DNA from 2 places in the Laceyella tengchongensis genome. Region 2 is predicted to be linked to the other one. Evidence: riboswitches for the same ligand, from Rfam matches in the RefSeq annotation. Region 2 holds a riboswitch; the other holds the start of a gene.

The links. Region 2 has a riboswitch for S-adenosylmethionine ahead of QQZ12_RS05635 (PLP-dependent transferase). Riboswitches for the same ligand answer to the same signal wherever they lie in the genome.
Region 1: another riboswitch for S-adenosylmethionine. It lies ahead of metH (methionine synthase); the one in region 2 lies ahead of QQZ12_RS05635 (PLP-dependent transferase).

The regions. Positions count from the first base shown of each region.
Region 1 covers NZ_FXTU01000004.1:146,694-151,483, reverse strand. Annotated here, with positions in the region: gene metH (methionine synthase) at 1-2,541, opposite strand, end outside; SAM riboswitch class I at 2,621-2,730, opposite strand; gene QQZ12_RS10175 (tetratricopeptide repeat protein) at 2,785-4,110, opposite strand; gene QQZ12_RS10170 (DUF2085 domain-containing protein) at 4,404-4,742, opposite strand; gene QQZ12_RS10165 (hypothetical protein) at 4,759-4,790, opposite strand, start outside.
Region 2 covers NZ_FXTU01000002.1:420,965-425,754, reverse strand. Annotated here, with positions in the region: gene leuS (leucine--tRNA ligase) at 1-384, shown strand, start outside; gene QQZ12_RS05645 (helix-hairpin-helix domain-containing protein) at 438-1,175, shown strand; gene QQZ12_RS05640 (ornithine--oxo-acid transaminase) at 1,225-2,418, opposite strand; SAM riboswitch class I at 2,603-2,715, shown strand; gene QQZ12_RS05635 (PLP-dependent transferase) at 2,808-3,941, shown strand; gene QQZ12_RS05630 (aminotransferase class I/II-fold pyridoxal phosphate-dependent enzyme) at 4,022-4,790, shown strand, end outside.

The DNA of each region.
Region 1 (4,790 bases), on a different contig from region 2:
GGCCTCCAGCGCATCCCGTTCTTCCGGATTCATCAAACGGTTTGCCAATTCAAGGCCATTCATGGCGTCTCTGGCATACAAGACCGGGCCATTGTATTCGGGAGAGATGCGGGTATCCGTAAATTTGCGTGACAGCGCCGCCCCACCGACGAGCATCGGCACATGAATATCAGCTTTTCGCAAATCCTGCGCAGTCACTACCATCTGTTGGGCAGACTTCACCAACAAGCCTGACAACCCGATCATATCTGGACGCTCACGCCGCGCTGCTTCGATCAGTTGTTCCGGCGGCACCTTGATGCCGAGGTTCACCACCTCATAACCGTTATTGGCCATGATGATTTCCACCAAATTCTTGCCGATGTCATGGACATCGCCTTTTACTGTCGCCAAGATCACTTTCCCCCTGGCATGCGTCTTCGCTTTGTCCATATGCGGCTCCAGATAAGCCACGGACGCTTTCATCACTTCGGCGCTCTGCAACACCTCGGCCACAATCAGTTGGTTGTCGTTGAACAAGCGCCCCACTTCATCCATGCCCGCCATGAGCGGCCCATTAATAATGTCAAGCGGCTTATATTTGGTCAGCGCCTCATCCAGGTCGGAAAACAGGCCGTCTTTGCTTCCCTCCACCACATAGCGCGCCAAGCGCTCCTCCAATGTCAGATGGTCTGATTGCTTTTTCTCTTCCACTTTTTTGTCTCGATAAAAGGCCGTGAATTCAGCCAGCACTGCATCGTAATTAGCTTGGTTGGTGTCAAAGAGCAATCGCTCCGCCAAACGGCGTTCCTCTTCCGAAATCGAAGCGTAGCGCTCCAGTTTTTCGGTATTCACGATGGCATAGTCCAAACCGGCTTTGGTGCATTCATACAGATAAACGGCATTAAGGACTTCGCGACCCGCCAATGGCAAGCCGAAGGAGACGTTGGACACACCCAAGATGGTGGCAGTGCCGGGAAGCGCTTCTTTGATCAGGCGGATCCCCTCCACCGTTTCCACGGCCGACCCAATGTACTGTTCATCACCTGTGCCCACGGGGAACACCAATGGATCGAAAATGATGTCCTCTGGCGCAATGCCGTATTTCTCCACCAACAATTCATACGATCGCAATGCCACTTCCAGTTTGCGCTCCCGTGAAACAGCCATGCCCTGTTCATCAATGGTTCCAACCACCACCGCGGCTCCAAATCGCTTCACCAGCGGCAACACCTCTTGGAAGCGCTCCTCGCCGTCCTCCAAGTTGATGGAATTGATCACTGCTTTGCCTTGCGTATAAGTTAATGCCCGGGCAATCACTTGGGGGTCAGTAGAGTCGATCATCAGCGGCGCTTTGACTTTCTTGGTGACAAACGACAAAAACTTCTCCATATCAGCCAATTCATCACGGTCAGGATCGGCCAGGCAGATGTCGATCACCTGGGCTCCCCCTTTCACCTGCTTGCGGGCGATCTCTGATGCTTCCTCATAACTCCCTTCCACGATCAAGCGTTTAAACTTGCGCGAACCGATAACATTGGTCCGCTCCCCAACTAAAATGGGGCGGTTGTCTTCTAAGAAAACGGCCTCAATTCCCGATACAGCGGGAGCATGTGTGGCTTGCAACTGGCGTGGTTTAATGCCAGCCAATGCTTCGCTCATCGCCCGGATGTGATCAGGCGTGGTGCCACAACAGCCCCCGGCAATATTGAGCCAACCGTTAGCCGCAAAATCGGCCATTTTACGGGCCAGCGCTTGCGGCGTTTCCAAATAGTCACCGTTTTCATCAGGCAAACCGGCATTCGGGTAGCAACTGACGGCGCATCGAGCCATCCCCGCCAGGGTGCGGATATGGTCGGTCATGAACTCGGGGCCGGTCGCGCAATTCAAGCCCACGGCAAACGGTTTGAGATGCTCGATCGACACATAAAAAGAGTCAATCGTCTGTCCCGCAAGCATGGTTCCCATCGGTTCAATCGTGCCGGAGACCATCACCGGCAAGGTGACACCTAATTCAGCGAACGCCCGCTCAATACCCACACTCCCCGCTTTGACATTTAGCGTGTCTTGCGATGTTTCCAACAAGAGAAAGTCAACGCCCCCTTGAATCAAAGCTTTTGCCTGCAAATAATAGCCTTGGGCCAGCTCGTCAAAGGTGGTGCCACCGGTCACGGACAGCGTTTTGGTAGTCGGACCCATCGCCCCGGCAACATAGCGCGGCCATTCCGGCGTTGAGAACTTGCGGCATGATTTCACCGCCAACCGCGCCGCCGCTAAGTTGATCTCTTCCGTCAATTCAGGCTTTTCATACTCTGCTAACACGATGGGAGTCGCCCCAAAGGTGTTGGTTTCTACAATATCTGCCCCCGCCGCGAAATAGGCATCGTGAATCGACTCGATGAGATCAGGGCGGGTCAGGTTCAACATCTCGTTGCACCCATCTAAGGCTTCCCCCCCAAAGTCCGCCGCCGTCAACGCAGCTTGTTGCAACATCGTCCCCATCGCGCCATCCAAGATTAGGATCTTCTCTTTCAGTCGTTCAGACACACACTGCTTGGCCATGCTGGCTCCACCCTCTCCTCAAAATAAAAAAACACCATTCATCTCCGAAAGATGAAAGGTGTTTGCCGCTCGCTTATCACTCTCATCTTTCAGAGAGAACACTCTCTGACAGGAATTAGCACCACATTGGAATAACCAACAGGTTGCCGGGCTTCATTGGGCCAGTCCCTCCGCCACTCTGGATAAGAGATTATTTTTATATCTCAATAATATAGCTATTTCGCAAAACCGTGTCAATCAAATTCACAAATACAGTTTGTTTTTGTTGAGCTCTTTTTGCGTTTGATACATCCGTTGGGTCGCTTCCTGGAATTTCGCTTCTTCACCAATTTTTTCATAACAATCTGCCAGTTCATAATAACACTGGTAGACGCGGTCTTTTAACTTATTTTTGTCCGCAATCTTGCCAGCGCTTTGGAAATATTCGATAGCATCCAGGTAATGGTTCATATTTTTCATCGCTTGCCCCAACAAGATCAGTGCCGTGCTGGTCAACAAACCATGGTGAATGCGTTCCGCCATGTCCAAAGCCTGTTTCAGTATATCTCGCGCTTGTTCCATTTTCCCTTGCATGAGATAGACTTGTCCCAACGAACAGCTCGCTTGCACCAAATCCTCTTTGTCGCTCACATGCTCTCCCAGCTCCAGCACAAACTCAAATGCAACCTCTGCATCAGCCAGTTGGCCCGCGTCTTGATAGGAGTGAGCCAGCACCGACCACAATCGGAACATCCCCCCATACTCCCTGCTACCCACGGCGATTTGGCTTCCTTCGCGGGCATAGCGGATAGCATCTTGGTAAAGCTTCATCTTGCGCAGGAGTTCTGCCCGAAGCGCATACGTCTGGAGGATCAGCTGGCGTGAGCGAATCTGCGGCAACAGAGCCCACACCTCATCGACACCACGCAATGCCTCATCGGCCCGATCCAGTTTTTGCAGATTTTCGATCCGAGCGAGCAAAAGCTTCACATGCATTTGTTCGAAAATTTCTTCTTCATCAGTTAAAGCGTCCAGCCCTCGCTCAACATATTTCAGCGCTTGCTCCCAGTCCTTGTGTTGCATACGGCATTCTGACAGACACAAGTAACTGGCCGCCTCCAAGTTGACTTTGGGGGAGTAGGGGTCCTGATAAGCGAGACGGATGGCTTCGCTCAGTTCCCTTTCTGCTTTGCGCCAATCCCGCTTGATAAAATGAATGCGCCCTTTGAGGTAGTGAATCGTCGCTTGGTGTTGAGAGGTAACCTCATCGGATAAATCGGACAACAGAGCTAAAGCGCGTTGATAGTTGCCAAGTTGGATCATGGTTTCAATCGCGGTGAATTTCACTTGCAAGCTTTCGATGCTCCCAGTGTCCTTTTCGATCATGTCGGGCACTTCACTCAGATCCAAACCCAGTTTGTTCATGAGATACAACACTTTGTCTTTGTTCACATGAGGTACGCCACGCTCGATGTTACTGATAGTGGCAGTGGAGATGTGCTGGTCAGAGAGATCTTCCAGCCGCAATCCCCGTTCCTTTCTCACTTTACGAATGTATTTGCCCACTTCACTCATTTCCAAAATGTTCATCGCGACCTATCCTTTCCGAATTCTTGTTATTTCTATATTACTCCATCTATTTCATTTTATAAAGGAATAAACATATAAATTTTTCCATATAAAGGAGTGTAATTTTTTCCAACTGCTTTATTTTTTATTTCTTACCCACGACTGCCCCCGCAATATCACATAAAAAGATAAATAATCTGAAAAAACCACAAAAAGAAACCGATTCCTTATCTCTTTCGGGACAAGAAATATTTTCCCAATACCTCTATCTTCTCCATAAAATGAATCTTTATGCCAAATTTATGTTTTTTGTTTTATTTGATCAATTGGACCAACTTTAGTGCACCATCTACCACGATGACAGAGAGACCCCAGCCGCTGAGCAGGCCCGTCGCCACGCGGAGCAGGTTGTTGCTCTGGCGCCAACCCAGCCATTGCGTTCCCCCGTCGATCAGCATCGGCATCTGTGCCAACAATCCAAACGGCCAAGGCGGCGCTAGCGGGATCAACAGCAGGATCGGAATAAACAAATAACCCATCATAATGCCCAGACAGCGCGCACAGACGGGCAAAGGTTGTCCCCCCATATGAAAACACCGTTCTGGCTTGCGGTGGCAGGGCACGAACTTCAGCCAATCAAGCCATCGCCCCATTCGCTTCCCCCTCGCTTTAGTCCGAACAATTGCAATCGACACAATTGC
Region 2 (4,790 bases):
TTGGTCAATGGGCTGTATGCATATCCCGAGCATGCTGACCGCGCAGTGTTAAAGGAAGCGCTGGAAACGCTGGTGGTCTTGCTAGCTCCGTTCGTGCCGCACGTGACGGAAGAGCTGTGGCAGTCGATGGGGAAAGAGGGCAGCGTGCACCGCGTTGACTGGCCCACCTACGATGAACAGGCGTTGGTGCTGGACGAGGTGGAAATCGCCGTGCAGATCAATGGCAAGGTGCGGGACAAATTAGTCGTCGCAACCGATGCCAGCCGTGAGGAAGTAGAAAAGCAGGCGTTGGAAACCGAGCGCATCCAAGCGTTGATCGAGGGGAAAACAGTGCGTAAAGTCATTGTGGTACCAGGTAAACTTGTGAATATCGTAGCGAATTAAGGTGGATTTAGCCAAGCAAGAGGCTCCGTTCCCGGTATAGGGGGCGGAGCCTTTTGTCGTTCTGGCAGCATGCAGGGGGGACGTCATCCCTATTGTGCAAATGGGGAGAAACGGGTATAGTGTGGGTAATTGGAAAAAAATGTCGGAGCGTGAAGGCGATGGTTTACTGGGATTGGACACCAAGGGAGAAGGGCTTGGCGATTGCGTTGGCGGGGGTGGTGTTGACAGTAGGAGCAGTCTGGCTATTTGGACAGGAAGAGCGTCCTGACAGGCAGGAGTGGATGGAATACCCGGTTCAGGCCAATCCGCCCGTGACCGAAAGACCTGAGGTAAACACGAACAAACAAGCGAGTAAGAAAGCGATCATCATCGATGTGAAAGGAGCGGTGCACAAGCCGGGCATATATCATTTTAGTTCGGAGGCGAGAGTGTATGAGGCGCTAGAGCGCGCTGGTGGGGCGCGGGACGAGGCTGATCTGGGACGGGTGAATTTAGCTGAGCCGCTCCGGGATGGGATGGTGCTATACATTCCCAAACAAGGGGAGCAGGTGACACCGTTTATGGAAACGGCGAAGGCTGACTCGGCGGATGCCGGCGGGAAGATCAATGTGAACACCGCGACGGTAGAAGAGTTGGACAAGCTGAACGGAATCGGTCCTAGCAAAGCGGAGGCCATCGTCCGCTACCGCGAAGAACACGGGCCGTTCCAATCGGTGGAGGACATCGCGCAGGTGCCCGGCATCGGCGAGAAGACAGTGGAGAAATTCCGCGAACAGATCACAGTGCATTAAAGGAAAAAGCGATCCAGGCAAACTGGATCGCTTAAAACGTGTAACGCTCTTATTTGGACATGATTTTACGCACTTTTTCCAGCGCGAGATCCAACTCTTCTTGAGTGATGGTGAGCGGAGGCGCAAACCGGATGGTGTTGTCGTGGGTTTCTTTGCAGAGCAACCCTTCTTTCATCAGTGCTTCACAGTATGGACGTGCTTTCTCATACAGTTCCATGCCGATGAAGAGACCTTTACCGCGTACTTCTTTAATGATCGGGTTTTCGATTTTTTTCAATTCGGTGATGAAGTATTCACCCAACTCGCGAGAACGGGTGGTGAGATCATCTTCCACCAGAACATCGAGTGCGGCGATGGACACAGCACAAGCGAGAGGATTACCGCCAAAAGTAGAGCCGTGCGAACCCGGATCGAAGACGCCCAAGATTTCTTTGTCGGCAGCGACTGCGGAGATCGGCATGACTCCGCCGCCCAATGCTTTACCCATAATGTACATGTCCGGCTTCACGCCTTCCCAATCGCAGGCGAAGAACTGGCCTGTCCGCCCGAAGCCAGTTTGTACCTCATCGGCGATGAAGAGGACATTGTGTTCTTTACAGATTTCCAAGGCTTGGCGCAGGAAGCCCTCCGGTGGAACGATGACTCCCGCTTCCCCTTGGATCGGCTCCAACATGAAGGCAGCCGTGTTCGGGGTGATAGCCGCTTTAAGCGCTTCCAAATCGCCATAAGGGATCACTTTAAAGCCGGGTGTGAGCGGACCGAATCCACGTTGGTATTCTTCGTTGGAAGATAGCGAAACAGCGGTGATGGTGCGGCCGTGGAAGTTATCTTCACAGACGATGATTTCTGCTTGGTTGTCGGCAACCTTTTTCACATCGTAAGCCCAGCGCCGAGCCGCTTTGATCGCCGTCTCAACAGCTTCTGCACCCGTGTTCATGGGCAGAACCATTTCTTTGCCGGTCAGCTCAGCGACTTTCTCATAAAACGTGCCCAATTGGTCGTTGTGGAAGGCGCGGGAAGTAAGCGTCACTTTGTCTGCTTGATCCTTCAGGGCTTGGATGAGTCGCGGATGACGGTGACCATGGTTGAGCGCAGAGTAAGCACTTAACATATCCATGTAACGATTGCCATCGGCGTCTTCCACCCACACGCCTTCTGCTTTGGAGATGACGATCGGCAGGGGATGGTAGTTTTTCGCTCCGTATTTATCCGTGAGTTCAATCACTGCTTGGTTTTTGGACATGGATGATGAACCTCCCTTGTAATTTACCCAATTAACCTCATTTTAGGTAATAAAGTGCGCGAAATCAATGAAATGTATACTATTTCACTGTTGCGCATAAATAACAGACTTGACGGATAAAAAAGGAGTGGGTATAATCACCTTATCATTAAAAATGCAAACGTAATAAACATTCATATTGTTTCTCTTATCAAGAGCGGCGGAGGGACTGGCCCGATGAAGCCCGGCAACCTCGGTGAGATGGTATCACCGGAAGGTGCCAAATCCTGCAGAACAAAAAGTTCTGAGAGATAAGAGGAGACGGTCCGTCCGCGCGCGCAAACCTCTTCTCTTGTCGGGAAGGGGTTTTTTGTTTGCCAAATTTCCGCATCAAAGGAGAGGAAACACCGATGAGAATGGAAACAGCGTTGGCGCAAATCGGGAACAGACAAGAACGGAATACAGGAGCAGTGAACTATCCGGTCTATTTTTCAACTGCATATGAGCATGTTGACGGGGTGAGCACTGGGTATGATTATTCACGCGCTTCCAATCCGACGCGAGACGTGCTAGAGGAAAGTATCGCCCGATTGGAAGGGGGGGACGGCGGATTCGCGTGCAGTTCGGGAATGGCGGCGATCCACACGCTGATGGGTTTGTTCAGCCAAGGGGATCACTTGATCGTATCGTTGGATCTGTACGGCGGAACGTACCGGCTATTTGAGAAGGTGATGACACGGTACGGTTGTTCCTTTTCTTATGTGGATATGCGGAACTTGGCGGACATTGAACGGTTCATTCAGCCTAACACCAAAGCGATCTTCATCGAGTCGCCCACCAATCCGCTGATGTGTGTGACAGATGTTGTTGCGGTCTGCCGGTTGGCTAAGGAACGAGGACTGATCACCATCGTGGACAATACGTTTATGACGCCTTTTCTACATCGTCCCCTCACGTTGGGAGCGGATATCGTTATTCACAGCGCCACCAAATACCTGGGTGGGCACAATGACGTGTTGGCCGGGTTGATCGTGACCAAGGGCGCAGAACTGACGGAGCGGGTCGCCTTTTTGCAGAAAGCAATCGGCGCGGTGTTAGCCCCATTGGACTGTTGGTTGTTGATCAGGGGGATGAAAACCTTGGCGCTCCGTATGAGGCAGCATGAGGCCAACGCTCAAGCGATTGCTGCTTATTTAGAGCGCCATCCGGTTGTCGACGCAGTATATTACCCCGCGCTGGACTCTCGGAGCAAAACCTTGCTCACTGAGCAGGCGGACGGGTTCGGCGGGATGTTGTCATTCCGCTTGAAGCGCAAAGAGTGGGTGCGTCCAGTTCTCAACAATTTGAAGATTATCACTTTTGCGGAAAGCCTGGGGGGCGTAGAAAGCTTGATAACCTATCCGGCCACGCAAACCCATGCCGACATTCCGGTGGAAATCAGGGAGCAAACAGGTGTCTGTGACCGCTTGTTGCGCTTATCGGTGGGGATTGAACACCAAGAGGACTTGATTGCCGACTTGGCGCAAGCCTTACCGCAAGGGTAAGCACGAAATTTGTTCCGCTGAGGGAGCTTTTACACACCGCCAAACGAGCACGGTAAGTTAAAGAAAGGGATGAGGATGAGATGAGGTTTGACACAAAGTTGTTGCACAATGGGAATGAGATCTGTTCAGTTACGGGAGCGTCGAGCATCCCGATCTACCAAGCTTCCACGTTTCACCAATTTTCGATTGACCAACCAGGGGAATTTGATTACGCCCGTTCGGGAAATCCGACCCGCCAGGCGTTGGAAGCGACGATCGCCCAACTGGAAGGCGGGTGTAGGGGATTTGCGTTTGCTTCCGGGATGGCAGCGATTTCCACGGTGTTTCTCCTCTTCTCACGCGGAGATCATCTGGTGGTTTCCCAGGATGTGTATGGTGGCACCTATCGCGTGTTGACCAACGTGTTTGAGCGGATGGGGATTGAGACGAGTTTCGTGGATACGACGGATTTGGAACAAGTGATGCAAGCGATCAAGCCTAATACCAGAGCGCTGTATATTGAGACACCATCCAACCCGCTGTTGAAAGTGACTGATCTTCGGGGAGTTGTCAACATCGCCCAAGCGCATGGTCTCCTCACGATTGTGGACAACACCTTCCTCACCCCGTATTATCAGCGTCCATTGGAATTGGGGGCCGATATCGTCATCCACAGCGCGACCAAATTCATCGGGGGCCACAGCGATGTGATCGCTGGATTGGTCGCAGTCAAAGACCGAGAATTGGCGGAGTCATTAGCGCAATTGCAAAACGCGTTTGGCGCAGTGCTAGGCGCTCATGACGCTTGGCTGGTGATGAGAGGGATCAAAACGTTGAAGGCGAGAATGGAGCTGTCGACAAGAAGTGCGG